One region of the Streptomyces sp. NPDC051064 genome, then DNA from elsewhere that is predicted to be linked to it. Evidence: riboswitches for the same ligand, from Rfam matches in the RefSeq annotation. Region 1 holds a riboswitch; the other holds the start of a gene.
The links. A riboswitch is a leader RNA that binds a small molecule or an ion and turns the genes downstream of it on or off. The one in region 1 is predicted to bind S-adenosylmethionine.

Region 1 (15,558 bases):
CAGCAGACGACTCGTTCGAGGACGAGCTGCCGGTGCGGCGCAAGCAGCCGGGGAGTGTCGTCGTCAAGTGGCTGACAACCACTGACCACAAGACGATCGGCACGATGTACCTGGTCACATCGTTCGCGTTCTTCTGCATCGGTGGCCTCCTGGCGCTCTTCATGCGCGCCGAGCTGGCCCGTCCGGGTACGCAGATCATGTCGAACGAGCAGTTCAACCAGGCGTTCACGATGCACGGCACGATCATGCTGCTGATGTTCGCGACGCCGCTGTTCGCAGGGTTCGCGAACTGGATCATGCCGCTGCAGATCGGCGCGCCCGACGTGGCGTTCCCGCGGCTGAACATGTTCGCGTACTGGCTGTACCTCTTCGGCTCGCTGATCGCCGTGGCCGGCTTCCTCACCCCGCAGGGTGCGGCCGACTTCGGCTGGTTCGCCTACTCCCCGCTGTCGGACGCCGTCCGCTCGCCGGGCGTCGGCGCCGACATGTGGATCATGGGTCTGGCCTTCTCCGGCTTCGGCACGATCCTCGGCTCGGTCAACTTCATCACCACGATCATCTGCATGCGCGCCCCCGGCATGACGATGTTCCGCATGCCGATCTTCACCTGGAACGTCCTGCTGACCGGTGTCCTGGTCCTGCTGGCCTTCCCGGTCCTCGCCGCCGCGCTCTTCGCGCTGGAGGTCGACCGTAAATTCGGCGCACATATCTTCGATGCGGCCAACGGTGGCGCATTGCTCTGGCAACACCTCTTCTGGTTCTTCGGCCATCCAGAGGTGTACATCATCGCGCTACCATTCTTCGGAATCATTTCCGAAATCATTCCGGTGTTCAGCCGCAAGCCGATGTTCGGCTATGTCGGTCTGATCAGCGCGACGATCGCCATCGCCGGCCTTTCGGTGACGGTGTGGGCGCACCACATGTATGTGACGGGCGGCGTGCTGTTGCCGTTCTTCTCCTTCATGACATTCCTCATCGCGGTACCGACCGGTGTGAAGTTCTTCAACTGGATCGGCACGATGTGGAAGGGGTCGTTGTCCTTCGAGACACCGATGCTCTGGTCGGTCGGCTTCCTGATCACCTTCGCCTTCGGTGGTCTGACCGGCGTGATCCTGGCCTCGCCGCCGCTGGACTTCCACATCTCCGACTCGTACTTCGTCGTCGCGCACTTCCACTACGTCGTCTTCGGCACCGTGGTCTTCGCGATGTTCGCCGGGTTCCACTTCTGGTGGCCGAAGTTCACCGGCAAGATGCTGGACGAGCGGCTCGGGAAGATGACCTTCTGGACGCTGTTCATCGGCTTCCACGGCACCTTCCTGGTGCAGCACTGGCTCGGTGCCGAGGGCATGCCGCGTCGTTACGCGGACTACCTCGCCGCCGACGGCTTCACCGCCCTGAACACGATCTCGACGATCTCCTCGTTCGTGCTCGGACTGTCGATGCTTCCGTTCATGTACAACGTCTGGAAGACCGCCAAGTACGGCAAGAAGATCGAGGTCGACGACCCCTGGGGCTACGGCCGTTCGCTCGAATGGGCGACGTCCTGCCCGCCCCCGCGGCACAACTTCCTCAGCCTGCCGAGGATCCGTTCCGAATCCCCGGCGTTCGACCTGCACCACCCGGAGATCGCGGCACTCGAGCAGCTCGATCACCTGTCCGAGGGTGACAAGGTCCTCGTCGGTGGCAAGGAGGACGGCAAGTGAAGATCCAGGGCAAGCTCTTCATCTGGCTGAGCGTCTTCATGCTGGCCATGGCCGTCACGTACGGCGTCTGGTCCAAGGAGCCGGTCGGTACCACCGCGCTGGTCCTGGCCTTCGGGCTGACCATCATGATCGGCTTCTACCTGGCCTTCACGGCCAACAGGGTCGACGCGATGGCCCAGGACAACAAGGAAGCCGACGTCGCGGACGAAGCCGGTGAGGTGGGCTTCTTCTCGCCGCACAGCTGGCAGCCGCTCTCGCTGGCCATCGGCGGGGCGTTCCTCTTCATGGCCGTCGTCTTCGGCTGGTGGCTGGCCTACTTCTCGGCCCCGCTGCTCCTGATCGGCCTCTTCGGCTGGGTCTTCGAGTACTACCGGGGAGAGAACCGCACCCAGTAGGACACGCCCGCACAGGCCGCGTCGCACCCGTACGGGGGCCCGGCCCGCTCAGCAATGAGCGGGCCGGGCCCCCGTTTGCAGTCACTGAACGCGCTGGATCGGATGAATCTTCTTAGCGTGGGTTCATGAACCACACGCCGCGCATCCGCACCGTAGTGAGCTGCACTCTGCTGGTCGTGACCCTGGTAGCGGGTGCGACCGCTTGTGGCGAGCCCGATGGTCATCCGCTGTCGCTGAAGCCGTACGACGCGGCTGACCTGGTCTCCTTCAACGGCCCCTCCGAGAACGAGAAGGCCGACCCCGACAAGCCCCTCGAAGTCACCGTCAAGGACGACGACGCGAAGATCACGGACGTGACGGCCGTCGACAGGGAGGGCCGCCATCTGGCGGGCGAACTCGATGCCGACGGGAAGCGGTGGCACTCCACCACCTCGCTCGCGGCCGGCACCCGATACACCGTCAAGGTCTCCACCGAGAACGGCGACGGCGCCCCTGGCAGCCGTACGTACGACTTCGGCACGACCTCGGCCAAGAAGTTCCTGAAGGTGACCTTCGGCCCGCAGGCGGGCACCTACGGCGTCGGACAGCCCCTCACAGCGGAACTCAGCGCTCCGGTCACCGACAAGGCCTCCAGGGCCACCGTGGAACGCGGGCTGCAGGTCCGGTCCACCCCCGCCGTCACGGGCTCCTGGTACTGGGTCGACGCCAAGACCCTGCACTACCGGCCCAAGGAGTTCTGGCCCGCCGACGCCACCATCGACGTCCGCAGCAACCTCAAGGGCATAAAGGTCACCAACGCCCTCTTCGGGGCCGCCGCGAAGCCCCTGAAGCTCACCACCGGCGACCGGATAGAAGCGATCACCGACGCCTCCGACCACACCATGACCGTGCTGCGCAACGGTGAGGTGATCAACACCCTGCCGGTCACCACGGGCAAGCCCGGCTTCGACACGCGCAACGGCGTCAAGGTCGTGCTGGCCAAGGAGCAGTTCGTACGCATGCGCGGGGAGAGCATCGGCATCGCCGCCGGCTCCTCGGAGTCGTACGACCTGCCCGTCTACTGGGCGACACGCGTCACCTGGAGCGGTGAGTACGTCCACGCGGCGCCCTGGTCGACCGGTTCGCAGGGCAGCGCCAACGTCAGCCACGGCTGCACGGGGATGAGCACCGCCGACGCCCAATGGTTCTTCGAGACCGTACGTGAGGGCGACATCGTCAAGGTCGTCGGGAGCGGCGGTGAGACGATGACGCCGTTCGACAACGGCTTCGGCGACTGGAACCTGGACTGGGACGCCTGGCGGAAGGGCAGCGCCCTGCACGGGGGCGGCACACCGGACTCGGGCACCGACGTCGAGGCGGCGCGGCTGCGCCCCCAGGTCTGACCCGGCCGGGAGTGCGCCGCGCCCTCGAAGGGCACCGCGGAGGGGTTCGGGGCCCCTCCGCCTCAGGCCCCTACGGACAGCCTGTGGCGCAACAGGGAGGCCAGGGCGTCCGCGAAGTCGACCGGGTCCACCGGATGCGTCACAGCGGCGTCCGCACGGCTCCACGTGGCCAGCCAGGCGTCCTGCGGGCGTCCGATCAGCAGCAGGACGGGCGGGCAGTCGAAGATCTCGTCCTTGATCTGCCGGCAGACGCCCATACCGCCCGCGGGGGCCGTCTCACCGTCCAGCACGCAGACGTCGACACCGCCCCGGTCCAGTGCGCTCAGGACGGCCGGCAGGGTGGCGCACTCCAGGAACTCCACCGGTGGCACGTCCGCCGCAGGCCTCCGACCGGCTGCCAGCCTCACCTGCTCGCGGGTGTTGGCGTCGTCGCTGTAGACCAGGACCGTGGCGGTCGGCTGCATTGTTCCTCCGTGACGTCTGTGTCTTCGGGGCTCTCCGGGCATGAACCGATGGGCGGATCGTACTCCGGCGGACTGCCTGTCAGCACCGGTAAAGACAGCGATTCGATGGGCCGTTCGGTGAGGACACACACCGCTGACACACCGAACGGCACCCCCCGGAGTGAGGGCGGGATAAGCGACCGACATAATGTCGGTCGTGGCGACAGCAACGACAGTAGAAACCGGGCACGCGCACCCGTCGGTCAATCGGCCGAACCTCACCAGCGTCGGAACCATCATCTGGTTGAGTTCCGAGCTGATGTTCTTCGCGGCCCTCTTCGCGATGTACTTCACCCTGCGATCGGTGATGGGACCCGATCACTGGAAGGAGATGGCTCACCATCTGAACTTCCCGTTCTCGGCGACGAACACCACGATCCTGGTGCTTTCCTCTCTCACCTGCCAGCTCGGCGTTTTCGCCGCGGAGCGGGGCGATGTGAAGAAGCTCCGCACCTGGTTCATCATCACGTTCGTGATGGGTGCGATCTTCATCGGAGGCCAGGTCCTCGAGTACACCGAGCTGGTGAAGGAGGCGGGTCTCTCCCTGTCCTCCGACCCGTACGGTTCGGTGTTCTACCTGACGACCGGCTTCCACGGTCTGCATGTGACAGGCGGTCTCATCGCCTTCCTGCTCGTCCTGGGCAGGACATACGCGGCCTCGAGATTCACCCATGAACAGGCCACCGCCGCCATCGTCGTGTCCTACTACTGGCACTTCGTCGATGTCGTCTGGATCGGCCTGTTCGCCACGATCTACATGATCAAGTAACAGGGCTCGCACCCACCCATCATCGACGCAGAAGATCCTGACACCGGGGTAATCCGTGAAAAAGCTCTCCGCACGACGACGCCATCCGCTGGCGGCGGTCGTCGTACTACTCCTCGCGCTGGCGGCTACCGGGGGGCTGTACGCCGCGTTCGCGCCTGCGGGTAAGGCGCAGGCCGACGAAACCGCCCAGTCCCTCGCCATCGACGAGGGCAAGAAGCTCTACTCCGTGGGCTGCGCCAGCTGCCACGGATCCGGCGGTCAGGGCACCACCGACGGGCCGTCCCTCGTGGGCGTCGGCTCCGCCGCCGTCGACTTCCAGGTCGGTACCGGACGCATGCCGGCTCAGCAGCCGGGCGCCCAGGTCCCGAAGAAGAAGGTCATCTACAACCAGGCCGAGATCGACCAGCTCGCGGCGTACGTCGCGTCCCTGGGCGCCGGCCCGATCACGCCGACCAAGAGCCAGGTCGACCCTTCGGGTGCCGACGTGGCCAAGGGCGGAGACCTCTTCCGCACCAACTGCGCGCAGTGTCACAACTTCACCGGCAAGGGCGGCGCGCTGACGAACGGCAAGTACGCCCCGGACCTCGAAGGCGTGAGCCCGAAGCACATCTACGCGGCCATGCAGACCGGCCCGCAGAGCATGCCCTCCTTCCCGGACAGCACCATGCCCGAGCAGGAGAAGAAAGACATCATCGCGTACATCAAGACCGTCAACGGTGATGAGTCGGAGTCCCCCGGCGGGCTCTCGCTCGGTGGCCTCGGCCCCGTCAGCGAAGGTCTCTTCGGCTGGATCTTCGGCCTGGGCGGCCTGATCGCCATCGCCGTATGGGTCGCGGCCCACACCGCTAAGGCCAAGAAGTCATGAGTAGCCAACAGATTCCAGAAGAGAACCTGCCGGTAGAGCAGGACACCGCGCACGGCGCGGTAGAGGGTGCGGGCGATCCGTTCGCCGACCCGGGGCTGCCGGCCCACCGGCCGCGCATCCAGGACATCGACGAACGGGCCGCGAATCGCTCCGAGCGAGCCGTCGCCCTTATGTTCACGCTGTCCATGGTGGCGACGATCGGCTTCATCGCCTCGTACGTCATCTTCCCGGTCGACAAGATCGTCTACATCTGGCCGCTCGGCCATGTGAGTGCGCTCAACTTCTCCCTGGGCATGACCCTGGGACTGGCGCTCTTCCTCATCGGCGCGGGTGCCGTCCACTGGGCGCGCACCCTGATGTCCGACGTGGAGGTCGCAGACGACCGGCACGCCATCGAGGCGACGCCCGAGGTCAAGGCCAAGGTCATGGCCGACTTCGCGGCCGGCGCCAAGGAGTCCGCGATCGGGCGGCGGAAGCTGATCCGCAACACCATGTTCGGTGCGCTGGCCCTGGTGCCGCTCTCCGGTGTGGTGCTGCTGCGTGACCTCGGTCCGCTGCCGGAGAAGAAGCTCCGCAAGACCCTGTGGGCCAAGGGCAAGCAGCTCGTCAACATGAACACCATGGAGCCGCTGCGTCCCGAGGACGTCGTCGTCGGTTCGCTGACCTTCGCCATGCCCGAGGGCCTGGAGGAGGACGCGCACGACTTCCAGACGCAGATCGCCAAGGCCGCCCTGATGATCATCCGCATCGAGCCGGACAACATCAAGGACAAGCGCGAGCGCGAGTGGGCCCACGAGGGAATCGTGGCCTTCTCGAAGATCTGCACCCACGTCGGCTGCCCGATCAGCCTGTACGAGCAGCAGACGCACCACGTGCTCTGCCCGTGCCACCAGTCCACCTTCGACCTCTCCGACGGCGCCCGCGTCATCTTCGGTCCGGCCGGTCACCCCCTTCCGCAGCTGCGGATCGGTGTGAACAGCGAGGGCAACCTCGAGGCGCTCGGTGACTTCGAAGAGCCCGTCGGTCCTGCCTTCTGGGAGCGCGGATGAGTACTGCGACAGACACACAGCGCAAGGCGCCCGCCGGTGAGCGGGTCGCCGACTGGGCGGACGGCCGGCTGGGCATCTACGGCCTGGCCAAGGCCAACATGCGCAAGATCTTCCCGGACCACTGGTCCTTCATGCTGGGTGAGATCTGCCTCTACAGCTTCATCATCATCATCCTTACGGGTGTGTACCTGACGCTGTTCTTCAACCCGAGCATGAACGAGGTCGTGTACCACGGCTCCTACGAGCCGATGAACGGCATCCGGATGTCCGCGGCCTACGCGTCGACGCTGGACATCAGCTTCGACGTCCGCGGTGGTCTGCTGGTCCGGCAGATCCACCACTGGGCCGCGATCATCTTCCTCGCCGGCATGTTCGTGCACATGTTCCGGGTGTTCTTCACCGGTGCGTACCGCAAGCCGCGCGAGATCAACTGGCTCTTCGGCTTCCTGCTCTTCGTGCTCGGCATGTTCACCGGGTTCACCGGCTACTCGCTCCCGGACGACCTGCTCTCCGGTACGGGTGTGCGCTTCACGCAGGGCGCGATCCTGTCGATGCCGATCGTCGGTACGTACATCTCGATGTTCCTGTTCGGCGGGGAGTTCCCCGGTACGGACATCATCTCGAGGTTCTACTCGATCCACATCCTGCTGCTGCCGGGCATCATGCTCGGGCTCGTGGTCGGCCACCTCATCCTGGTCTTCTTCCACAAGCACACGCAGTTCGCCGGACCCGGCAAGACGAACAAGAACGTCGTCGGCATGCCGCTGCTGCCGGTCTACATGGCCAAGGCCGGAGGCTTCTTCTTCCTGGTCTTCGGCTTCATCGCGGTCCTCTCCGCGATCGCCACGGTCAACCCGATCTGGGCGCTCGGCCCGTACCGTCCCGACCAGGTGTCCACGGGCGCCCAGCCGGACTGGTACATGGGCTTCGCGGAAGGCTTCGTCCGTGTGATGCCGGGCTGGGAGATCAACCTCTGGGGCCACACGCTGGTCCTGGGCGTGCTCATCCCGCTGGTGCTGTTCGGTGCAGTCCTCGGGGCGCTGGCGCTGTACCCGTTCATCGAGTCGTGGATCACCGGCGACAAGCGCGAGCACCACATCCTGGACCGTCCGCGCAACGCTCCGACCCGTACGGGTCTCGGCGTCGCCTGGGTGACGATCTACTTCGTCATGCTGATCGGCGGCGGCAACGACATCTGGGCGACCCACTTCCACATGTCGCTCAACGCGATCAGCTGGTTCGTACGGATCGCCTTCTTCGTCGGCCCGGTCCTGGCGTTCGTCGTCACCCGGCGGATCTGCCTCGGCCTCCAGCGCCGCGACAAGGAGAAGGTGCTGCACGGGCGCGAGTCCGGCACCATCAAGCGCCTGCCGCACGGTGAGTTCGTCGAGATCCACGAGCCGCTCAGCCCCGGCCAGCTGCACACGCTCACCGCGCACGAGCAGTACAAGCCGGTCGAGATCGGCCCGACGGTCGACGAGAACGGTGTCGAGCGCAAGCCGTCGGCGCTGCAGAAGCTCCGGGCCAGGCTCAGCAAGAGCTACTACGGCGAGGACAACCAGATCGCCAAGCCCACCGCCGAGGAGTACAAGGAGATCACCAGCGGCCACGGCCACCACTGATCACCTCAGCTGACCGCCACAGCGGGAGCCCCGTCCATCCGATGGACGGGGCTCTTCGCTGTCCCCGGGCCTGGATAGGGTGGGAGGTATCCCCTGTATCGGCTGTGGACCCCCAGGAGCGGACCATGAACGTTGTGACCCCGGACGGCGGCGACAGCGTGGCGGACCGTACCTGGCCCGGCGTGCTGACCCCCCTGCTGCGCGGCGAGCACCTGGGCGCGGACGACACCGCGTGGGCCATGGACCGCATCATGAGCGGCGAGGCCACGGACGTGCAGATCGCCGGCTTCGCCGTCGCGCTGCGGGCCAAGGGCGAGACCGTCGACGAGGTCACCGGACTCGTCCGCGCCATGTACGAGCACGCCCACACCATCGAGGTGCCCGGCCGCACGGTCGACATCGTGGGCACCGGCGGCGACATGGCCAAGACGGTCAACATCTCCACCATGTCGGCGATCGTCGTCGCGGGGACCGGTGCCAAGGTCGTCAAGCACGGCAACCGGGCCTCCTCCTCGGCGAGCGGCGCCTCCGACGTGCTGGAGAAGCTCGGCGTCAACCTCGAACTGACGCCGCAGCGCGTCGTCGCCGTGGCCGAGGAGGCGGGCATCACCTTCTGCTTCGCCGTGAAGTTCCACCCCGCCCTGCGCTACGCGGCCAGGGCGCGCAAGGAGCTCGGCACGCAGACCACCTTCAACATCCTGGGCCCGCTCACCAACCCCGCCCGGGTGCGCTCCCAGGCCATCGGGGTCGCCGACCCGAAGATGGCGCCCATCGTCGCGGGCGTGCTGGCGGACCGGGGGAATTCGGCGCTCGTCTTCCGGGGCGACGACGGCCTCGACGAGCTGACCACCACGGCGACCTCGCGGGTCTGGATCGTCCGCGACGGCACCGTGCGCGAACAGGCCTTCGACCCGCGCGACGTCGGCCTGGACCTGGTCCCCGTCGAGGCGCTGCGCGGCGCGGACTCCTCGTACAACGCGGATGTGGCCCGCCGGCTGCTCGACGGGGAGACCGGTCCCGTACGGGACGCGGTGCTGCTCAACTCGGCTGCGGCACTGGTCGCGCTGGACCCGGGCGAGGGCTCGCTGGACGAGCAGCTCTCGGCCGGGATCGCGCGGGCCGCGCAGTCGATCGACTCGGGTGCGGCCAAGAGCGCGCTGGAGCGCTGGGTGGCGGCCAGTAACGCCTGAGCTCGCACGGTGTGAACAAGGGCGCAGTCCGGATCGCGGACTGCGCCCTTGCGCGTCGCCGTAGGTATGGCAAGATGCTGCGCAGGTCATGAGTGACAGCGACTACGGCCCCGGCCCGCTGTCCGGCAACCCTCCGTCCGTGGCGGGGTGCCCCGGGTGAAGACCAGGCCGCAGGCAGCGAGGTCTGTGGCAAGCGCGGGCCCCTCGGCATCGTTGGATGCCACCCCTTGGGGTCCTGGTCCCAGGGAGTCTTCTGTGAGCAAGCGAATGCGATAGGGCTCTAGGCCCTCCTCCGCACATCCCCTTTTTCTTTCGTTCCCGCGCTGCCGCGCACTGCCGCCGGCGCGAGGATTTCGCCTGCCTTTCACGGGAGTTCGCCATGTCTGTCTCCACCGCTGCCGTCGACCAGTCCATTTGTGCCCCGTTGCCGGTTCTGGGTGCAGATGTCACGGTTCCGCTCGTTACCGGCGGAGACGTCACCTACGCCGCCCTCGACTACGCGGCCAGCGCCCCGGCCCTCCAGCGGGTCTGGGACGACGTGGCCGCCTACGCCCCGTACTACGGCAGCGTGCACCGCGGCGCCGGCTACCTCTCGCAGCTCTCCACCGACCTGTTCGAGAACAGCCGCGAGACCGTCGCGGAGTTCCTCGGCTGCCGTGCGGAGGACCAGGTGGTCTTCACCCGCTCGACGACCGACTCCCTCAACCTGCTCGCCGCCGCACTGCCCGCCGACTGCGAGGTGTTCGTGTTCGAGACCGAGCACCACGCCTCGCTGCTGCCCTGGCGGGGCGCCCGGGTGACCTACCTCGACGCCCCGCGCACCCCGGACCAGGCAGTCGCCACGCTGGAGCGGGCGCTGGCCGGCCGGGAGCCCTACGGCCCCGCACTGGTCTGCGTGACCGGCGCGTCCAACGTCACCGGTGAGCTGTGGCCGGTGAAGGAACTGGCCGCCGCCGCCCACGCCCACGGCGCGCGGATCGTGCTCGACGCGGCGCAGCTGGCACCCCACCACCCGGTGGACATCGCCGAGCTGGACGTCGACTGGGTCGCCTTCTCCGGGCACAAGCTGTACGCGCCCTTCGGCTCGGGCGTCCTCGCCGGCCGCGCCGACTGGCTGGTGGACGCGGAGCCGTACCTCGCGGGTGGCGGCGCCTCCCGCAAGGTCGCCCGGCGCACCGACGGCGGCGTGGACGTCGAGTGGCACACCACCCCGGCCCGGCACGAGGCGGGATCGCCCAACGTCATCGGCGTCTACTCCATCGCCGCGGCCTGCAAGGCCCTGACCGAGGCCGGATTCGGCCGGCTGGTCGCCCGGGAGCAGCAGCTGGTGACACGGGTCCGTGAGGGGCTCGCCGACGTCCCCGAGGTCAAGGTGCTCTCGCTCTTCGGCGACGACGCCCCGAGGGTCGGCGTCATCTCCTTCGTGGTCGAGGGATGGAACAGCTCGCACTTCGCCGCGGCGCTCTCCGCCGAGTACGGCATCGGGGTGCGCGACGGACTGTTCTGCGCACACCCGCTGGTGCGGACCCTGCTGGGCAGCGAGCCGCAGGAGCCGGGTGAGTGCGGCGCGCCGGAGGCCGCGCCGGGGGAGAGGTCCCTCAACGCCATCCGGGTGAGTTTCGGCGCCGGCACGCCGGACGAGCACATCGAGAGGTTCCTGGGCGCCGTCCGCGAGCTCGTCAGCAAGGGGGCCCGCTGGAGCTACCGCACCGAGGAGGGCCGCTGCGTGCCCGACCGGGGTGCCGCGCAGGTCTGAGCGGGTCCGGACACGGCTCCGGCCGGGAACGGGAGGCGTGTCGCCCCGTCCCCGGCCGGAGCCGTACGTACGTGGTCTCAGGCGTCGAGCCCGATGGCGAAGGCCGCCTCGAGGTCGTGCTGCGAGTAGGTGCGGAAGGCCACATGGGTGTCGGTGCCCTCGACGCCTGGGATCTTGCTGATCCGGCCCGGGATGACATCGGCCAGATCGTCGTGCCGGGCGACCCGGACCATGGCGATCAGGTCGTACGTACCGGTGACCGAGAAGACTTCGCTGACACTGTCCAGCGCGGCGATGGCCTCGGCGATCTCGGGAATCCGGTCCACGCTGGTCTTGATGAGCACGATCGCGGTGATCACGGCTGGCTTTCTCCCTCAGTGGCCGTGGCTGGAGACTTCACTCTAGTACCCCGGAACCGCACCCAGGCGTAGAGGAACCCGGCCGCGAAACCCGCCACGTGCGCGAGGTACGCCACGCCCGGGCCGCTGCCCGAGCTCTGCGCCGCCAGCCACTGCAGGACGAACCAGAACACGAGCACGATCCAGGCGGGAAACCGCAGCGGCAGGAAGAAGAGGAAGGGGAAGAGGCTGGTGACACGGGCCCGGGGGAAGAGATAGAGGAACGCGCCGAGCACCGCGGAGATCGCCCCCGACGCGCCGACCAGTGTCTGGTCGGAGTCCGCGTGCACCACCGCGTAGGCCACCAGGGCGAAGTAGCCGCAGGCGAGATAGAAGAAGGTGAACTCGGTGCGGCCCATGCGCTCCTCGGCCATCGCGCCGAACACGTAGAGGAAGAGCATGTTGCCCAGCAGGTGCAGCCAGCTGCCGTGGACGAAGAGCGCGGTCAGTGGGGTCAGGGCCGCGTGGGCCGAGCCCTCCACGAGCTCGGTGGGGATCACGCCCCATCGCTCGAAATACCCGGCCTGAGCGGCCAGCAGCGCGTCGGCGCTGCCGTAGACGGGGTTGAACCCGGAGAGCGGGCTGATCAGGAACACCGCGCAGCAGAGCGCGATCAGCCCGTACGTGACCGGGGCGCCGCCCGCCGCGGCCGCGGCCCGGAGCTCTCCGGCCCGCCTCCGCCAGTGGACTTCCCGCCGATAGGTCACGCACAGAGCATGACGCACCAGGCGAGAACGGGACAGACCGCCTCGCCGTGCCGATAGGTATGCGCAAGGCCGTAGGGTTACAGCAGGACATCCGCAGTTCGACGGCGCACCGCGAGATCGAAGCCTGGGCACGCACGAGACTCGACGAACGACGAAAGAGGACGCAACGATGACGACGGTTCCCCAGCCGACGGACGGGACCCGCTGGCGCTGCACGCTCTGCGGCAACCTGACCCGTTTCGATGTGACGCGCTCCTCCAAGGTCGTGGAGTACGTGCATCTCGACCTGGCCGGGGAGTCGAGTATCGAGGAGCGCGAGGTGGTCAGTGAGACCATCGAGTCGGTGCGCTGTCGTTGGTGTAACGCCGTGGACCAGATCGAACTGGTCGACAGGCCTGGTGCCGACTCCTGACGGGGCCGTGCGGACAGACATATTGGGGTGATGGATGGTGGAGCAGCCGACAGGCGGCGCCGGACCGGCCGACGCGGCCGACGGCACCGCGGAGTCGCTCGACCGTCCGCTGCCCGAAGGTGTGCGCCGCAAGGTGGTGGCGCTGGTCTCGGACGCGTTCGGCGGTCTGACCGTCGGCGAACTCCCCGCCCAGCTCCGGCAGTACGCCCGTTTCACCCCGAGCAGGCGGGCCAAATTCGCGGGTAACGCGATGGCCGCGGCCCTGGAGAGCGACCCGGTGTTCCGCCGGCGCATCGGTGAGCGGATCGGCCAGACCCAGCCGGAGCTGGCCGACGCCCTCGCGTCCGGTGCTCCGCCCGCCGCCGCAGACCCCGTCGATGTGGCGGCCGCCGCCTATGTGCTGCGGCCGGGCGGCTGGGTCAAGCTGGTGGCTGCGGCCGGCGAGGAGGTCCAGCGGGCCCACGCCGAGCGTGCGGACGAGGAGACCAGGCGTGAGCTGGAGCGGCTGCGTGAGGAGCTCGACCGCGCCCGCGGCCAGACCAGGGCCGACACCGAACGGCTGCGCTCGGAGCTGGACGCGTCCCGCAAGGAGACCGACTCCCTGCACCGCAAACTGCGCAGCGCCCTCAGCGAGGTGAAGCGCGGAGAGGCGGCTTTGCGCAAGGCAGGCGCCGAGACCGACGCCGTGCGGGCCGAGGCTGCGGCCCAGGTCTCCGCGGCCGAGAGCGAGTCCCGCCGGCTCAAGGCGCGGCTGGCCGAGGCGGAGGCGTCCGTCGAGGCGGGCCGCCGGGCGGCCAGGGAGGGGCGCTCGGTCGAGGACATGCGGCTGCGGCTGCTCCTGGACACCGTGCTCGACGCGGCACAGGGTCTCCGCCGCGAACTGGCCCTGCCCCCTTCCTCGCTCCGCCCCGCGGACGGCGTCGAAGCTGTGGAGCCCGGCCGGATGTCACCGAAGGACATTGCCGCCAGGGCCCTTTCGGAGACCGATCCGGCGCTGCTCGACCAGCTGCTCGCCCTGCCGCAGGCGCATCTGATCGTCGACGGCTACAACGTCACCAAGACCGGCTATCCGCAGATGCCCCTGGAGAAGCAGCGGTTGCGCCTCCTGGGCGGCCTCTCGGTCCTCGCGGCACAGACCGGGGCCGAGATGACCTGCGTCTTCGACGGCGCCGAACTGGCCGCTCCGGTCCTGCTCGCACCACCCCGCGGGGTCCGCGTCCTCTTCAGCAAGGCGGGGGTGACCGCGGACGAGCTGATCCGGCAGCTGGCGCGCGCCGAACCGCCGGGCAGGCCCGTCGTCGTGGTCTCCACCGACCGCGAAGTCGCCGACGGGGTGGCGAAGGCCGGTGCGCGGCCGGTCGCGTCCGCCTTGCTCCTGAAGCGCCTTTCGCGCGTCTGACGCGTCATGTGAGACATGGGTGACTTGTCGGAATTTTTGGAACGTACCGTCAAGTCGCCGCTACGCGCAGTGTGATGAAAGTAAAGAAGTGCCTGATGTGACGAGATTTTGCTCGTGAGGATTTGAACTGATCACAAGATGGTCACTAGGGTCAGGCCTCGAACCTTCGCACGGTTGATCGCCCACCCGGGGTGACGGCGAAGGAACCGCCGAGTCCGTGACGTGCACGGAGCCGGGGATTCTTTCCCCCACAGCCCGGTAGGCGGCTCGAGGAAGAAGGAGCTCGCCTTCGTGGCGTCCCACCGTCGTCCCAAGCAGCCGAGCCGCGCCCGCGTGACCGTGCTCACCGCGACCGCCGCCGCGGCCGTGGCCCTGACCTCCCAGGCGGCCCACGCCGACCCCAAGCCGACCAAGAGCGAGGTCAAGGCGAAGGTCGACAAGCTCTACCACGAGGCCGAGGTCGCCACCGAGAAGGCCAACGGCGCCAAGGAGCAGCAGGACAAGCTCAAGAAGCAGGCCGACGCGCTCCAGGACAAGGTCGCCCGCGGCCAGGACGAGCTCAACACCCTGCGCGGAGAGCTCGGTTCGCTCGCCACCGCGCAGTACCGCTCCGGTGGCCTCGACCCGTCGGTCCAGCTGCTGCTCTCCTCGGACCCGGACAGCTTCCTCGACCAGGCCTCCGCGCTCGACCAGCTGACGGCCAAGCAGGCCGAGTCGCTGCAGAAGATCCAGGCGAAGCAGCGCACCCTCGCGCAGCAGCGCGAGGAGGCGCAGGGCAAGCTCGCGGACCTCGCCGACGTCCGCGAGACGCTGAACGAGAACAAGAAGAAGTACCAGGGCAAGCTCGCCGACGCACAGAAGCTGCTGAACACCCTCACCGCCGCCGAGCGCGCCAAGATGGCCGAGGACGAGCAGCGGGCCAGCCGCGCCGCCGGTGACCGGGTCGACCTCGGCAACGAGGTCCCCGCCTCCGCCCGTGGCGCCGCCGCCCTCCAGGCCGCCTCCACGCAGCAGGGCAAGGCGTACGTCTCCGGCGCCACCGGCCCCAACGCCTACGACTGCTCGGGTCTGACCCAGTGGGCGTACGCCCAGGCCGGCGTCCAGATCACCCGCACCACGTACACCCAGATCAACGACGGTGTCCGGATAGGCCGCAGCGCCCTGAAGCCGGGCGACCTGGTCTTCTTCAACAACACCTCGCACGTGGGCCTGTACGCGGGCAACAACCAGATCCTGCACGCCCCGAAGCCCGGCGCCGTGGTCCGCTACGAGTCGATGGACTACATGGGCACCTTCCAGTTCGGCGTGCGCGTCTGACGCCCGAACGGGCGAATCGCGGTACCCCTCGACGGAGCCCCGCCCCGCCGGAGACCACAGGTCACCGGCGGGGCGGGGCTTTTCCGTCCCC
Region 2 (15,558 bases), on a different contig from region 1:
GGCCTTGATGACGGCCACGCCGCCGGCCAGCTTCGCGAGGCGCTCCTGGAGCTTCTCGCGGTCGTAGTCCGAGTCGGAGTTCTCGATCTCGGCACGGATCTGCTTGACGCGACCCTGGACCTGGTCGCTTTCGCCGCCACCGTCGACGATGGTCGTCTCGTCCTTGGTGATGACGACCTTGCGAGCGGTGCCGAGCAGGTCGAGACCGGCGTTCTCCAGCTTGAGACCGACCTCCTCGGAGATGACGGTGCCACCGGTGAGGATGGCGATGTCGCCGAGCATGGCCTTGCGGCGGTCACCGAAGCCCGGAGCCTTGACGGCGACGGACTTGAAGGTGCCACGGATCTTGTTGACGACCAGGGTCGACAGGGCCTCGCCCTCGACGTCCTCCGCGATGATCAGCAGGGGCTTGCCCGACTGCATGACCTTCTCGAGCAGCGGAAGGAGGTCCTTCACGTTGCTGATCTTGGAGTTGACGATCAGGATGTACGGGTCGTCGAAGGACGACTCCATACGCTCCATGTCGGTGGCGAAGTACGCCGAGATGTAGCCCTTGTCGAAGCGCATACCCTCGGTGAGCTCGAGCTCCAGACCGAAGGTCTGGGACTCCTCGACGGTGATGACGCCTTCCTTGCCGACCTTGTCCATCGCCTCGGCGATCTTGGCGCCGATCTCGGTGTCGGCGGCGGAGATGGAGGCCGTCGAAGCGATCTGCTCCTTGGTCTCCACGTCCTTCGCCTGCTCCAGCAGAGCGGCGGAGACGGCCTCGACGGCCTTCTCGATGCCACGCTTCAGAGCCATCGGGTTGGCACCCGCGGCGACGTTGCGCAGGCCCTCGCGGACGAGCGCCTGGGCGAGAACGGTGGCGGTGGTCGTACCGTCGCCGGCGACGTCGTCCGTCTTCTTGGCGACCTCCTTGACCAGCTCCGCACCGATCTTCTCGTACGGGTCCTCGAGCTCGATCTCCTTGGCGATGGAAACACCATCGTTGGTGATCGTGGGCGCGCCCCACTTCTTCTCGAGGACGACGTTACGGCCCTTGGGGCCGAGGGTGACCTTGACGGCGTCGGCGAGCTGGTTCATCCCGCGCTCGAGACCGCGCCGTGCCTCCTCGTCGAACGCGATGATCTTGGCCATGTGAAGTGGTCCTCCCGGACAGGGGTGGATTTCTCCGGACCGAGTGGCGCCCGCGACGGACGGCCAGCGTGCTCAGTGGTTCCTTGCCCCACGGAGCCTGCGGGCCTCACCGGCCCGGTCCAAGTTTTCTGTCACTCTCACCTGGAGAGTGCTAACGCCAATGATTAGCACTCGACCCCTACGAGTGCAAGCGTCACCCTCGGGATGTGGACAACCTTCGGGCGGACGAGGACGCACGTGAGGCCCGTATCCCTGGCCGGGGTACGGGCCTCACGTGCGTGAGTAGTGTCGTCGGACGACCGCGCCGAGCTCAGCCGACGGCGAGCTTGACCATGTCCGCCTGCGGCCCCTTCTGGCCCTGCGAGATCTCGAATTCAACTCGCTGACCCTCTTCGAGGGTGCGGTACCCGTCCATCTGGATCGCGCTGTAGTGGACGAAAACATCCGCACCACCGTCGACCGCGATGAAGCCGTACCCCTTCTCCGCGTTGAACCACTTGACGGTGCCCTGAGCCATGCCTAACTCCCCTATTACTGGCCCTTGCACGAGCACCGCACTTCGCGGGCCCGGGTCAGAACTCACCCTCCGACAGGAGAGGGTGGCGTGCGCCGGAACGCGTCGACCGCGGCCGAATGTATCTGCCCAACTGCCCTCTGCAACAGGTCAATCGGACGAGAATTCTGGGCACGGGTGACCGCACGCAATGGGGGAACTCATAAGATTCCAGGGCAAGTCGGGCCTGACAAAGGCCACTTATGCCACAAGGAGTTCACTTACTTTGGCTGCTTCTTGTCGCGGCCGGGCGCATTCTCATATGCGGGCGGCACGGGCAGCTGCGGGGACTTCCCCAACTGTACCGTGCTCAACCATGCAGAATGACCCCCTCCGCTTCTCGCGGAGGGGGTCATATCGCTCACGCCGTGCGGTCGGGCCGCCGGTCGGGCCCGTGACCGTGTCGGGAGATCAGCCTCCGGCGACGGCCGGGATGATCGAGACGCCCGCGCCGTCCGGGGTGACCGCGTCCAGGCCGCCCTCGAAGCGCACGTCGTCGTCGTTGACGTACACGTTGACGAAGCGGCGCAGCTTGCCCTGGTCGTCCAGGACACGGGCGCCGATGCCCGGGTGGTTCTGCTCCAGGGACGCGATGACCTCGGAGAGGGTCGCACCCTCGGCCGGGACCTCGGCCTGACCGCCCGTGTAGGTGCGGAGGATGGTGGGGATACGGACCTTGACGCTCATGTGGGTGCCTTCCTTCGGTCTCGGGTGTCAGTTGGCGGCGGCGAGGCCCGCGTCGCGGAACGCGTCCAGGCTGGGCCGGATCGTCGCCGACAGGCCGGTCGTGGGGGCGACCGCGTCGAGCGTCTTCAGTCCGTCGCCGGTGTTCAGGACGACGGTGGTGAGGGCCGGGTCGAGCAGGCCGGCGTCGATCAGCTTCTTCGTCACACCGACCGTCACCCCGCCCGCGGTCTCCGCGAAGATGCCCTCGGTGCGGGCCAGCAGCTTGATCGCGTCGACCACCTGCTCGTCGTTCACGTCCTCCACGGCGCCGCCGGTGCGCCGGGCGATGTCCAGGACGTAAGGGCCGTCGGCCGGGTTGCCGATCGCCAGGGACTTGGCGATGGTGTTCGGCTTCTGCGGACGCACGACGTCGTGGCCGGCCTTGAAGGCGGTGGAGACCGGCGAGCAGCCCTCGGCCTGGGCGCCGAAGATCTTGTACGGCTTGTCCTCGACGAGGCCGAGCTTGATCAGCTCCTGCAGCCCCTTGTCGATCTTCGTGAGCTGCGAGCCGGACGCGATCGGGATGACGAGCTGGTCGGGCAGCTGCCAGCCGAGCTGCTCACAGATCTCGTACGCCAGGGTCTTGGAGCCCTCGCCGTAGTACGGCCGGAGGTTGACGTTGACGAAGCCCCAGCCCTCGCCGAGCGGGTCGCCGATGAGCTCCGAGCAGAAGCGGTTGACGTCGTCGTAATTGCCCTCGATGCCGACCAGCTCGCCGCCGTACACCGCGGCCATGACGACCTTGCCCTGCTCCAGGTCGTGCGGGATGAACACGCAGGAGCGGAAGCCGGCGCGGGCGGCGGCGGCGCCCACCGCACCGGCGAGGTTGCCGGTGGAGGAGCAGGAGAGGGTGGTGAACCCGAAGGCGCGGGCGGCCTCGACGGCGATGGCGACGACACGGTCCTTGAAGGAGTGCGTCGGGTTGCCGGAGTCGTCCTTGACGTACAGACCACCGGTCACGCCCAGCTCGCGGGCCAGGTTGTCGGCCTTGACCAGCTTGGTGAAACCGGGGTTGATGTTGGGCTTGTCCGCGACATCGGCGGGGACCGGCAGCAGCGGCGCGTAGCGCCAGATGTTGTTCGGGCCCTCGGCGATGCGCTTCTTCAGCTCTTCGGGGGAGCCGCTCGGCAGGTCGTACGCCACTTCGAGCGGCCCGAAACAGGACGCACAGGCGAAAATGGGGCCGAGCTCGAAACGCTCGCCGCATTCGCGGCAGGAAAGTGCCGCGGCGGGACCGAGGTCCACTGCGGAGGTATTGGTGTCGGCTGCAACTGTCTGCACGGCCATGATGGCGGAGGCCCTTTCTCCTCATCTTCCTTGCGACGTATTTCGCCACAAGACGGAATTGGCACCTTCCCCACCGTGACCTCGCGGTCGGCAGGAGGGTTGCCGGGACTTCAACGGGCCGTTCCCTCAGTCCCTCTGGATGAGCGCTATGGCACCGGACCATGGATCCGGGCGTTTATTCGCGGACCGACCCCGACATGCGAGGGTCATCCGCGTTGTTCAAGACTGTAACCGAAGCACCGGACGATTGAGATAGTCGTCCGAACCGCGAGATGGATCACATACAGGGAGTATCGACCGTGCTGGAAGAGGTGGAACGCTGGCTGACCAGGCGTTCCTGGTCTGCTGCCGACCTCCCGCTGGACCGGCTCACGGCCGCGCGGGCGAAGGATCCGCACCGCTCGCGCGTGAGCGTCGTCCTGCCCGCGCTGAACGAGGAGGCGACGGTCGGAGCGATCGTGGCGGAGATCCGGCGCGAGCTGATGGAGAAGGTCCAGCTCGTCGACGAACTGGTGGTGATCGACTCCGGATCCACCGACGCCACCGCCGACGCGGCGCGGCTGGCCGGCGCCCGGGTCGTGCACCGGGACGCGATACTCCCCCGGATCCCCGCCCTCCCCGGCAAGGGCGAGGTCCTGTGGAGATCACTGCTGGTGACCAGCGGGGAGATCGTCTGCTTCGTCGACGCCGACCTCAAGGACTTCTCCGCCGACTTCGTCTCCGGGATCGTCGGCCCGCTGCTGACCGACCCCTCGGTGCACTTCGTGAAGGCCATGTACGACCGGCCGCTGGGTGACGCCGCAGGCCAGGGCGGCCGGGTGACCGAACTGGTGGCCCGCCCGCTGCTCAATCTGCACTGGCCGAGCCTGGCCGGCTTCGTCCAGCCGCTGGGCGGCGAGTACGCGGTGCGGCGCTCCCTGCTGGAGCAGCTCCCCTTCCCCGTCGGTTACGGAGTGGAGCTGGGCCTGCTCGTCGACGCGCTGCACACGGTCGGCCTGGACGCGCTGGCCCAGGTCGACGTCGGCGTACGCAAACACCGCCACCAGGACGGCCAGGCACTCGGCCGGATGGCGGCCACGATCTACCGGACGGCGCAGCTGCGGCTCTCCCGGGGGACCCTCGTGCGCCCCGAGATCACCCAGTTCGAGCGGGGGCCCGACGGATTCGTCCCGCGCACCCATGCGGTGGACACCGAGGAACGCCCCCCGATGCGCGAGATCGCGGAGTACGCCTCGCGAAACGCGGCGTAACGGTTCTTCCCGCCCGGCTCCGCACACGCTTCACGTTTGGCGGCTTCCCGAACGGGCTAGGTTCGGGTACATGGTCTCCGAGCACGCTGCCCAGGTACTCGTCGCGTCCAACCGCGGCCCGGTGTCGTACACACGGCGGGAGGACGGCACACTCGACTCGAAGCGGGGCGGGGGCGGGCTCGTCTCCGGCCTGAGCGCCGTCGACGACAAGCTGTGGGTGTGCGCCGCCCTCGGTGACGGCGACCGCGAGGCGGTCCGGCGCGGTGTCTCCGAGCCCGGCGTCCGGATGCTCGACATCGACGCCGGGGTCCACGAAGACGCGTACAACGGCATCGCGAACTCCGTGCTCTGGTTCGTCCACCACATGATCTACGAGACGCCGGTGGAGCCCGTCTTCGACGCGGAGTTCCGCCGGCAGTGGGCCTCCTTCGAGGCGTACAACCAGGCCTTCGCCGAGGCGCTCGCCGAGGAGGCGGGCGAGGGCGCGGCGGTCCTGGTGCAGGACTACCACCTCTCGCTGGTCCCCGGCCTCCTGCGCGAGCTCCGGCCCGACCTGCGGATCGGGCACTTCTCGCACACCCCCTGGGCGCCCGTCGACTACTTCCGGCTGCTGCCCGACGACATCGGCGAGCAGCTGCTCAACGGAATCCTGGGCGCCGACCGCGCCGCGTTCCTCACCCGGCGCTGGGCGGACGCCTTCATCAGCTGCTGCACGGAGATCCTCGGCGGCACCGGCCACACCCGGATCGGGGTGCACGGGCTGGGCGCCGACGGGGACTTCCTGCGCCGCCGCTCCCACGAGGCGGACGTGGACGACCGCATGGAGATCCTGCGGGAGCAGGTCGGCGCGGACCGCCGCACGATCGTGCGGGTGGACCGCACGGAGCTCTCCAAGAACATCGTGCGCGGCCTGCACGCCTACCGTGCGCTGCTGGAGGAGCGCCCCGAATGGCGCGAGCGGGTGGTGCACATCGCCTTCGCCTACCCCTCCCGGCAGGACCTCACGGTCTACCGCGACTACACGGCGGAGGTGCGGCGGGTCGCCGACGCGATCAACGCGGAGTACGGCACCGAGGGCTGGACCCCGGTCCTGCTCCACGTCGACGACGACTTCGCCCGCTCCCTCGCGGCGTACCGGCTGGCTGACGTGGCCCTGGTCAACCCGATCCGCGACGGCATGAACCTCGTCGCCAAGGAGGTCCCGGTCGTCTCGGACCACGGCTGCGCGCTGGTGCTCTCCCGCGAGGCGGGGGCGTACGAGGAGCTGGGCGAGGACGCGATCGTGGTCAACCCGTACGACGTGTCGGCCACGGCGACGGCGCTGCACGAGGGGCTCACGATGGACCCCGACGAGCGCGGCGCCCGCTCGAAGCGCCTGGCCGCCGCCGCCACCGCGCTGCCACCGCAGCAGTGGTTCCTGGACCAGCTGGACGCGCTGCGCGCCTAGGACTGTGTGAGGCGCCCGGCGATGGAGCGGAGCAGTTCCGCGACCGCCGCCGGGCCCGACAGCAACAGGTCGGCCCGCTCGGCCAGTTCGGGGACCTCGGTGCCGCTGCACACCAGCAGACCTGCGGTGCCCCGGGTGCGGAGCTTCTCCACGGCGGCGTACGCGGCGAGGTCGCCGAGGTCGTCGCCTGCGTAGAGCACCGTCTCGGCGCCGGTCTCCTTCACGTACTCCTCGAGCGCCACGCCCTTGTCCATGCCCGGCGGGCGCAATTCCAGGACGAGGCGGCCCGGTTCGACGATGAGGCCGTGACGCGCGGCCAGGCTGCCCAGGGGAACGCGCAGGGCCTCGAAGGTGGCCTGCGGATCGGCGGCGCGGCGGGTGTGCACGGCGACCGCGCGGCCCTTCTCCTCGATCCAGGTGCCGCTGTCGGCGCCCGCCTCCGCCAGCACGGCCGGGAGCTCGCCCCGGACGGCTTCGACTCCGGGGTCCTGGGCCGGGGCGTGGGCGGACCCGGTGGCGGCGTCCCAGCGTTCGGCCCCGTAGTGCCCGAGGACGACGAGGTGGTCCAGGCCGCGCACCCCGGCGAAGCCGCCGTGGCGGACGGCGGTGTAGGCCGGGCGGCCGGTGATCACGGCGACGGCGGCGACCTGGGGAGCGAGCGCGGAGAGGGCCGGGACGACACCGGGGTGCGCCCGGGACCGCTCCGGATCCGGGACGATGTCGGCGAGCGTGCCGTCGAAGTCCAGCGCGACGACCGCACGGGAGGGACGGGCCAGGAGTGCGGCGAGGCCTTCGCGGCCGGCCTGGGTGGACGGGGTCGGGATGGGGTGTGCCGAATTGCCCATGGTCCGAGCGTAGCTGTGAGCAGGGCCAAATCCAGCCCCGCGCCGGCGTTCGAGGCGCTGGGTCCGGGACGGAGCCCCGGCAGGCCCGGGACTCAGCGCCGCCCCCGCCTCGCGTCCCGGACCCGCCGCAGCCGGTTCACCGTCACGGGGTCCGCCTCCAGCGCCCGGCGGTCGTCCAGGAGCGCGTTGAGCAGCTGGTAGTAGCGGACCGGCGAGATGCCCAGGTCTTCCCGGACGGCCCGCTCCTTCGCACCGGGGCCCGGCCAGGAGCGCCGCTCCAGGGCCAGCACCGCGCGTTCCTGGTCGGAGAGCGGGGCAGTGGAGTCCGCTTCGTCAGCGGGAGGGCCGGTCATATGAACCAACCTACCTACTCTGCACTCTCCGCCTGCCGGGCCTGGGACGCGATGTCCACCAGCACGCTCTCCGGGCTGCCGCCGGGCTCGACCGCCGAGCCGATCTTCTCCTTGATGCTCTCGCTGGCCTGCGCCCACGACGTCTTGCCGAACGGGTACAGCTGCGAGTTCGGCAGCGCCGACAGGAACTCGCGCAGCTGCTTGTGCTTGCTGTCCGCCTCCATCGCGGCGGACGCGGTGCCGGTCACGGGCAGCAGGTCGTACTGGTCGGCGAAGGCGAGCACGTTCTCGTCCGTGTAGGCGAAGTCGAGGAACTTGCCGATCTCCGCCCGGTGGCCGTTCTGCTTGAAGCCCATCATCCAGTCGGCCACGCCCATCGAGCCCTCGGTCGGCCCCTCGATCCCGGGCAGCGGGACCATGCCGACCTCGACGCCCTTCTTCTCGGCCTCCTGCATCAGCGTCGGGTGGCCGTTGAGCATGCCGACGTCACCCTTGGTGAACGCCTCGAAGGCCTTCGCCCGGTCGAGCTTCCCCGGGGCGACGGGGCCGGTGAGGCCCTTGCCCACGAGGTTGTTCTTCAGCCACTTGAAGGTCTCTATGTTGGCCTGGGAGTCGATGTTGTAGTTGCCGACCTCGTCCGTGTAGCCGCCGCCCCCGCTGAGCAGCCACATCAGGGTCTCGGCCTGGGACTCCTCCTGACCGAGCGGCAGCGCGAAGGGGTAGGTCACGCCGCGCTGCTTGAGCGCGGTGGCGTCGCTCTCGATGTCGTCCCAGGTCTGCGGTGCCCCGAGGCCCGCCTTGGCGAAGAGGCCCTTGTTGTAGAAGAGGAGCCGGGTGCTGGCCACGAACGGGAGGCCGTACAGAGTGTTGTCGACCTCACCCGCGTCGGTGAGCGAGGGCAGGAAGTTGGACCCGGTGCGGATGGCGATCATCTCGTCGGCGGCGTAGAGCTTGTCCGCCTTGGCGTAGTCGGCGTACGCGCCGATCTGCGCGATGTCGGGGGCCTCGCCGGCCTTCACCATCTCGGCGACCTTGCGGTCGACGTCCTTCCAGGAGTAGACGCTGACCTCGACCTTGATGTCGGGGTTGGCCTTCTCGAACTTCCCGGCGACGTCGTCCCAGTACTTCTGGGAGCTGTTCTCCGCACTCGTGCCGTAGTCGGCCGCCACCAGTCGCAGGGTGACGTCGCCGCCCCCGGTATCCGAACCGCACCCCGACAACGTTGCCGTCATCCCGAATGCGGCCACCACCGCGGTCAGACCCACATAGCGCCGCTGCACAGCCTTGCCCATCCCTACATTGGTCGACGCGGACACCGCCGTTCCCGACGGCGATCCGCGATCCTGCCTCACGACCGCATGGAGGTCTACACCACCTGCGTATCGATTCGGCAATCTAGCAGGACCGTTTTGTATGGGTGCTCAACAAACCACGCTAGTGGACTAGACCTTTTAGGGGTCGGCGGGCGAAACTGTCTCCGTGAGACACGTCATCGCCCTCGATGTGGGCGGCACAGGAATGAAGGCCGCTCTGGTCGGGGCCGACGGCACCCTGCTCCACGAGGCGCGCCGGGCCACCGGCAGGGACCGCGGCGCCGAAGCCGTCGTGGAGACGATCCTCGGCTTCGCCGAGGACCTCCGCGCGTACGGCGAGGAGCACCTCGGCGAGAGTGCCGTCGCCGCCGGGGTCGCCGTGCCCGGCATAGTCGACGCGGAACGCGGGATCGCCGTCTACTCCGCCAACCTGGGCTGGCGCGACGTGCCCCTGCGTAAGCTGCTCGGCGAACGGCTCGGCGGCGTACCCGTCGCGCTCGGCCACGACGTCCGGGCCGGCGGCCTCGCCGAAGGACGGATCGGCGCCGGCCAGGGAGCGGACCGCTTCCTGTTCGTGCCCCTGGGCACCGGGATCGCCGGCGCCATCGGCATCGCGGGCACCATCGAGGCGGGCGCCCACGGTTACGCGGGCGAGATCGGCCACATCGTGGTCCGCCCGGACGGCCCGGACTGCGGCTGCGGCCAGCGCGGCTGCCTGGAGACCCTTGCCTCGGCCGCCGCCGTGTCCAGGGCCTGGGCCGCCGCGTCGGGAGACCCCGACGCGGACGCCGCGGACTGCGCCAAGGCCGTGGCCTCGGGCGACCCGGCGGCCCTGCGCGTGTGGCGGGACGCCGTCGACGCGCTGGCCGCGGGGCTGGTCACCGCGCTCACCCTGCTGGACCCCCGCACGCTCATCATCGGTGGCGGTCTTGCCGAGGCAGGGGAAACCTTGTTCACACCACTGCGTGCGGCTGTCGAGGAACGGGTCACGTTCCAGAAGCTGCCTCACATCGTCCCGGCGGCCCTCGGGGACACCGCCGGATGCCTGGGCGCAGGGCTGCTCGCCTGGGATCTACTCGCCACGGAGGTTTCCGCCTGATGGCCGGACGCGCAGACAGCACGGTTCTCGCAGGTGCCCGGGTGGTGCTTCCCACCGGCACCGTCGAGAACGGCCGGGTGATCGTCGAGGGCACCCGGATCGTCGGCAGCACGCGGGAGGACGCCCGGACCGTCGACCTCTCGGGCCACTGGGTGGTCCCCGGATTCGTGGACATCCACAACCACGGCGGCGGTGGCGCGTCCTTCGCCACCGGCACCGCCGAGGACGCCCTGACCGCGGTGCGGGCGCACCGCGCACACGGCACGACGACCGTCGTCGCCTCGACCGTCACCGGCGAGATGGACTTCCTGGCCCGACAGGCCGGCATGCTCTCCGAACTGGTCGAGCAGGGCGAGCTCGCCGGAATCCACTTCGAGGGCCCCTTCATCTCCCCGTGCCGCAAGGGTGCCCACAGCGAGGGCCTCCTCCGCGACCCCGACCCCGCAGAGGTCCGCAAGCTGCTCGACGCGGCGCGCGGGAGCGCCAGGATGGTCACCCTCGCCACCGAACTCCCGGGCGGCATCGAGTCCGTACGGCTGCTCGCCGAGCACGGGGTGATCGCCGCCGTCGGCCACACGGACGCGACGTACGAGCAGACCGTCGAGGCGATCGACGCGGGCGCCACCGTCGCCACCCACCTCTTCAACGCGATGCCCGCCATCGGCCACCGCGCGCCCGGCCCGGTCGCGGCGCTCCTGGAGGACGAGCGGGTCACCGTCGAGCTGATCAACGACGGCACGCATCTGCACCCCGCCGCCCTGGAGCTCGCCTACCACCACGCGGGCGTCGGCCGGGTCGCGCTGATCACCGACGCCATGGACGCGGCCGGTGGGGGCGACGGCTTCTACGAGCTCGGACCGCTCGCCGTCGAGGTCAAGGACGGTGTCGCACGCCTGGTGGAGGGCGGTTCGATCGCGGGCTCCACCCTCACCCTGGACACCGCCTTCCACAGGGCCGTGACCGTCGACCGGATCCCCGTCGACGACGTCGTCCGGTCCATCTCCGCCAACCCGGCCCGGCTCCTCGGCGTGTACGACCGGGTCGGCTCACTGGACCCGGGCAAGGACGCCGACCTGGTGGTCCTGGACGCGGACTTCGCGCTCAAGGGCGTCATGCGCCGGGGCGAGTGGATCGTGGAGCCCCCGGTCGGCTGACCGGCCGGGCCCGCCGACGGGCGGGCGGTTGAACACGTAACGAAGAGACGGCGGTTGTCCCGGAACCCTGGGACGGCCGCCGCCTCTTTGGCATGATCACCAGGGACGGCGCCGCGGGGAGACGGCGCGTGGGCACGGACGATCAAGGAACCGGGGGCCGGTACAGGTGATACTGACCGTCACGCTGAACACGGCACTCGACCTGACCTACGCCGTCCCCGCACTCGTCCCCCACACCAGCCACCGCGTCGACGACGTGACCGAGCGCCCCGGCGGCAAGGGCGTCAACGTGGCCCGGGTGCTCTCCGCGCTCGGCCACGAGACCGTGGTGACCGGCTTCGCCGGCGGCGCCACCGGTGCGGTCCTGCGCGAGCTCCTCGGCGCGCTCCCCCACCGACCCACCGACGCGCTCGTCACCGTCGCGGGGAACACCCGCCGCACCCTCGCCGTGGTCGACCGCTCCAGCGGTGACACCACCCAGCTCAACGAACCGGGCCCGCACATCGGAACCGGCGAATGGGCGGCCTTCCTCGGCACGTTCGGAGAACTCCTCCCCGGGGCCGCGGCCGTCGCCCTCTGCGGCAGCCTGCCCCCCGGCGTCCACGTCGGCGCGTACGCGGACCTCGTACGGCTCGCGCGCGCGGCCGGCGTCCCCGTGCTCCTGGACACCGACGGGGAACCCCTGCGCCGCGGCATCGCCGCCCGCCCCGACCTCGTCAAGCCGAACGCCGACGAGCTCGCCCGGCTCACCGGCGCCCGCGAACCCCTGCGTGCCACCCGCGACGCCCGCCGCCGGGGCGCGCACAGCGTCGTCGCGTCGCTGGGCGCGGACGGGCTCCTCGCCGTCACCGCCGACGGCGTCTGGCGGGCCGCACCTCCGACCGCCGTGCGGGGCAACCCGACGGGCGCGGGCGACTCCGCCGTGGCCGGACTGCTCTCCGCCCTCGCCGAAGGGCTCGGCTGGCAGGACCGGCTGACCCGCGCGGTGGCCCTGTCCACGGCTACCGTGCTGGCCCCGGCGGCCGGCGAGTTCGACCGCGCCGCCTACGAGGACCTGCTGACCCGCGTCGCCGTCGAACAGCACGCACCGGCGGCCTGAACGGCCCCCCGGAACGACCGCGTCCCGGCTCGCGCTGGGCGCGATGACCGGGACGACGGTGGTGCTGGATCTCCAAGCGTTTCCTGAGCGGCGGATCAGTCCTTGACGTGCCCCGACTTCAGCGACAGCTGGTCGAGGTTGGCGTCACACGAGTCGCCCTCGTTGCAGGACAGCATCAGGGTGTTCGACCCCTTGTCGAGCTGCACGTACGCGTACGTGTTCGTCCAGCCCTTCTCCAGGTCGCCCTCCGCGGCGTTCGCGAAGTTCTTCATGTTGATCGAGCGCGGGTCCTCGTCGTTGACCGTGAGGGACGTCTTGGCGTCCTTGCCCGGCACCCCGTACGTCACATACAGCGTGTACGGGCCGCTCTCCGGCACATCGACGGTCCAGGTGGCCGACCGGCCGACCTCGTTGAGGCTGATGTACTGGCCGTTCGCGCTCTTGGCGCCCTTGACCGTGCTGTCCAGGGACGCCGTGCCCCCGAGCGTCAGCGTCGCCGCGTCCTGCTTCGGCAGATCGACGGACTCCTGCGACGGCTTCTTGGACTTCTCGGGCTTCGGGGAGTCCCCGACCTCGTCGGCCGGACCCGCCGACGACCCGGCCTCGTCCTTCTTGCCGTCGCTGTCGTCGCCCGTCATCAGCGCCGCGCCGATGCCGATGAGCACGACCGCGACCACCGCGACGGCCGCGATCAGCAGCGCCTTGGTGTTGGGGCCCCCACGGCCGGGACCGCCGTTCCCGCCGGGCACCGACCCGTGCTGCGCGGTCACCGCACCGCCGGGGTAGGTCTCCGGCGCCGCGTACTGCGGGTTCGGCTGGCCGTACTGGGGCTGCTGGCCGTACTGGGGCTGCTGGCCGTACGCCTGCTGCGGCGGTACCTGCCCGTACTGGCGCTCACCGACCGTCCGCACCTGGTTGTACGACGTTCTGGGCACGCCGGGCTGCGCGGCCGGACCGGGGTAGCCGTATCCACCCTGCCCGGGCGGCTGTGCGCCTGCCGCCCGCCCGTCCTCGTACAGATAGCCGAACGGATCGTCGTCCTCGGGCTTGCTCGCGCCGTTGTTTCCGGCCGTCATCCCTGGGTCACTCCTCACCATGTCGCCAGCCGTCGCCGACCGGCCGAGCCTACCCCGAACGGAGCACGCGTCGAATTGCTCTCGGTCCCCCGGAAAACCGGGCGGTGTACGGGGACAGCCAGGGCGTGAACGTCAGCCGGCTCTGCGGTGAACCTTCGATCGGGACCGCTTTTCCACATACATCCGCTGGTCGGCGGAGTGCAGGACCTCTTCCTCGGTCATGCCGCACTCGGCCCAGCCGATACCGAAACTCGCCCCGACCCTGACTGCCCGGCCGTCCACCCGGATGGGCGGAATAATGGCGTTACGCAAGCGTACGGCCAGATCCGCGGCATCTGCGGCCCCGAGACCGTCCGCGAGGACGACGAATTCGTCACCCCCGAGCCGCGCGACCGTGTCACCGTCCCGTACGCACGTCGTGAGCCGCCGGGCGACCTCGATGAGAACCGCGTCACCCGCGTGATGCCCGAAGCGGTCGTTGATGGACTTGAAGCCGTCCAGGTCGCAGAAGAGCACCGCGAGCCCCTTGGTGCCGTCGTCGCGGTCCGGGTCGGGCGCCACGGTGTGCACATGGTGGTCGTAGGGGCCGACGCCCGGGGCGATCTCCCCCTCGTAACCGTCCGCCCGGTAGCCGTGCGCCGCGCTCTCGACATCGCCGTAGGCCGCGTCCAGCGCCTCGATCGCGCTGGAGGCGACCGAGTGAGGCCTCTCACACAGCCGCGCGCCGAGCCGGGAGCGCAGCTCGGCACTGTTGGGCAGACCGGTGAGCGCGTCGTGCGAGGCACGGTGCGCGAGGTTCAGCTCGTTGCGCTTGCGCTCCTCGATGTCCTCGACGTGGGTGAGCAGGAAACGCGGCCCGTCGGTGGTGTCGGCGACGACGGAGTTGCGCAGCGAGACCCAGAGATAGGTGCGGTCCCTGCGCCCGAGCCGCAGCTCCGCCCGCCCTCCCTCGGCGGACGTGCGGAGCAGGGTGCCGATGTCCTCGGGGTGGACGAGGTCGGCGAAGGAGTAGCGGCGCAGGACGGACGCGGGGCGCCCCAGGAGTCGGCAGAGCGCGTCATTGGTGCGCAGCAGCCTGCCGTGCTGGTCGCCGCCCATCTCGGCGATGGCCATGCCGCTGGGGGCGTACTCGAACGCCTGGCGGAAGGATTCCTCACTGGCGCGCAGCGCCTGCTGTTCGCGCTCGAGCCTGACCAGTGCGCGCTGCATGTTTGCTCGGAGACGAGCGTTACTGATCGCAATCGCCGCCTGGGAGGCGTACATCTGGAGGGCCTCACGGCCCCAGGCGCCGGGGCGGCGGCCGTTGCGCGGCCTGTCGACCGAGATGACCCCCAGGAGGTCCAGACCTCCGCCGGAGGCGTACATGGGGGCGTAGAGGCGGTCCAGGGGGTGCCACTCGTCCTCGAAGCGGGGCTCGGGCCCCTCGGTGTGCCACTGCGGTACGTCGTCGTCGAGGAGCACCCAGCCCTCGGTGTGGGGTATGAACCGGAGCTCGTCCCAGGCCTCGCCCATCGACAGCCTGCGCTCCCAGGACTCACGGGAGCCGACACGGCCGGTGATCAGGGCTTCCGCGGCGCTGTTGCCGGCGAAGGCGGCGACCACGAGATCACCGTCGGGACGGACGAGGTTCACGCAGCCCAGCTCGTAACCGAGGCCGGTGACGATGCCGTCGGCCACGGACTGCAGCGTGTCCGCCAGGCTCCGCGCCGTATTGAGATCAGCGACGGCCTGGTGCAACTGCCGCATGGTCGCAAGGCGGACGTACGGCTCCGACTCGGCCTCCATTGCTCGCACTCCCTGAGACCTCGACAGCAACTCCAGGTTTCATATCGACGTACTTGTTGCACTGTCACGGCCACTGAATCACAGTGAGCTGTGCAGCCGGTACACAGGGTCAACAAATATTGCTCTCTGTGACTCAAGTCACAACAGATGATAAAAGCTGTCCGAGGCGTCTCCTGGGACTCCTTTTATTTACCGAACGCAAATCGGCACACCTGGGACGGTGGTCCTAGGACCCGGCTGGTCCCCTGGCCCGATGCGACAGGGCGTACCGCGGCACTAGCGTGCCCCGTGTGCTGCAGAAGACTCCCCCCGCCCCGCGCCCCGAAGCCGACCCCCATGCTGAAGGGGTGAGCAACGACGAATTCCGCGCCGCCCTGTCCAGACTGGCCGCCGGGGTGGTGCTGATCACCGCCCAGGAGCCGCCGCTGGACGAG

Region 2: linked by a shared signal. The riboswitch ahead of thrC (threonine synthase) and the one ahead of ACIBCU_RS01895 (aminotransferase class V-fold PLP-dependent enzyme) in region 1 are both predicted to bind S-adenosylmethionine.

The regions. Positions count from the first base shown of each region.
Region 1 is NZ_JBITFK010000001.1:403,888-419,445, reverse strand. It holds gene ctaD (cytochrome c oxidase subunit I) at 1-1,703, shown strand, start outside; gene ACIBCU_RS01935 (cytochrome c oxidase subunit 4) at 1,700-2,098, shown strand; gene ACIBCU_RS01930 (Ig-like domain-containing protein) at 2,224-3,480, shown strand; gene ACIBCU_RS01925 (hypothetical protein) at 3,543-3,944, opposite strand; gene ACIBCU_RS01920 (heme-copper oxidase subunit III) at 4,132-4,752, shown strand; gene ACIBCU_RS01915 (c-type cytochrome) at 4,808-5,617, shown strand; gene ACIBCU_RS01910 (Rieske 2Fe-2S domain-containing protein) at 5,614-6,666, shown strand; gene ACIBCU_RS01905 (cytochrome bc complex cytochrome b subunit) at 6,663-8,288, shown strand; gene trpD (anthranilate phosphoribosyltransferase) at 8,414-9,478, shown strand; SAM riboswitch class IV at 9,563-9,680, shown strand; gene ACIBCU_RS01895 (aminotransferase class V-fold PLP-dependent enzyme) at 9,858-11,234, shown strand; gene ACIBCU_RS01890 (Lrp/AsnC family transcriptional regulator) at 11,312-11,593, opposite strand; gene ACIBCU_RS01885 (rhomboid family intramembrane serine protease) at 11,590-12,357, opposite strand; gene ACIBCU_RS01880 (hypothetical protein) at 12,509-12,751, shown strand; gene ACIBCU_RS01875 (NYN domain-containing protein) at 12,789-14,150, shown strand; gene ACIBCU_RS01870 (NlpC/P60 family protein) at 14,442-15,467, shown strand.
Region 2 is NZ_JBITFK010000012.1:38,601-54,158, forward strand. It holds gene groL (chaperonin GroEL) at 1-1,137, opposite strand, end outside; gene ACIBCU_RS34035 (cold-shock protein) at 1,448-1,654, opposite strand; gene ACIBCU_RS34040 (MoaD/ThiS family protein) at 2,102-2,377, opposite strand; gene thrC (threonine synthase) at 2,405-3,703, opposite strand; SAM riboswitch class I at 3,722-3,849, opposite strand; gene ACIBCU_RS34050 (glucosyl-3-phosphoglycerate synthase) at 4,003-4,953, shown strand; gene ACIBCU_RS34055 (trehalose-6-phosphate synthase) at 5,024-6,400, shown strand; gene otsB (trehalose-phosphatase) at 6,397-7,245, opposite strand; gene ACIBCU_RS34065 (DUF3263 domain-containing protein) at 7,338-7,598, opposite strand; gene ACIBCU_RS34070 (ABC transporter substrate-binding protein) at 7,613-8,890, opposite strand; gene ACIBCU_RS34075 (ROK family protein) at 9,117-10,010, shown strand; gene nagA (N-acetylglucosamine-6-phosphate deacetylase) at 10,010-11,164, shown strand; gene ACIBCU_RS34085 (1-phosphofructokinase family hexose kinase) at 11,331-12,263, shown strand; gene ACIBCU_RS34090 (carbohydrate-binding protein) at 12,359-13,339, opposite strand; gene cdgB (diguanylate cyclase CdgB) at 13,472-15,124, opposite strand; gene ACIBCU_RS34100 (flavin reductase family protein) at 15,472-15,558, shown strand, end outside.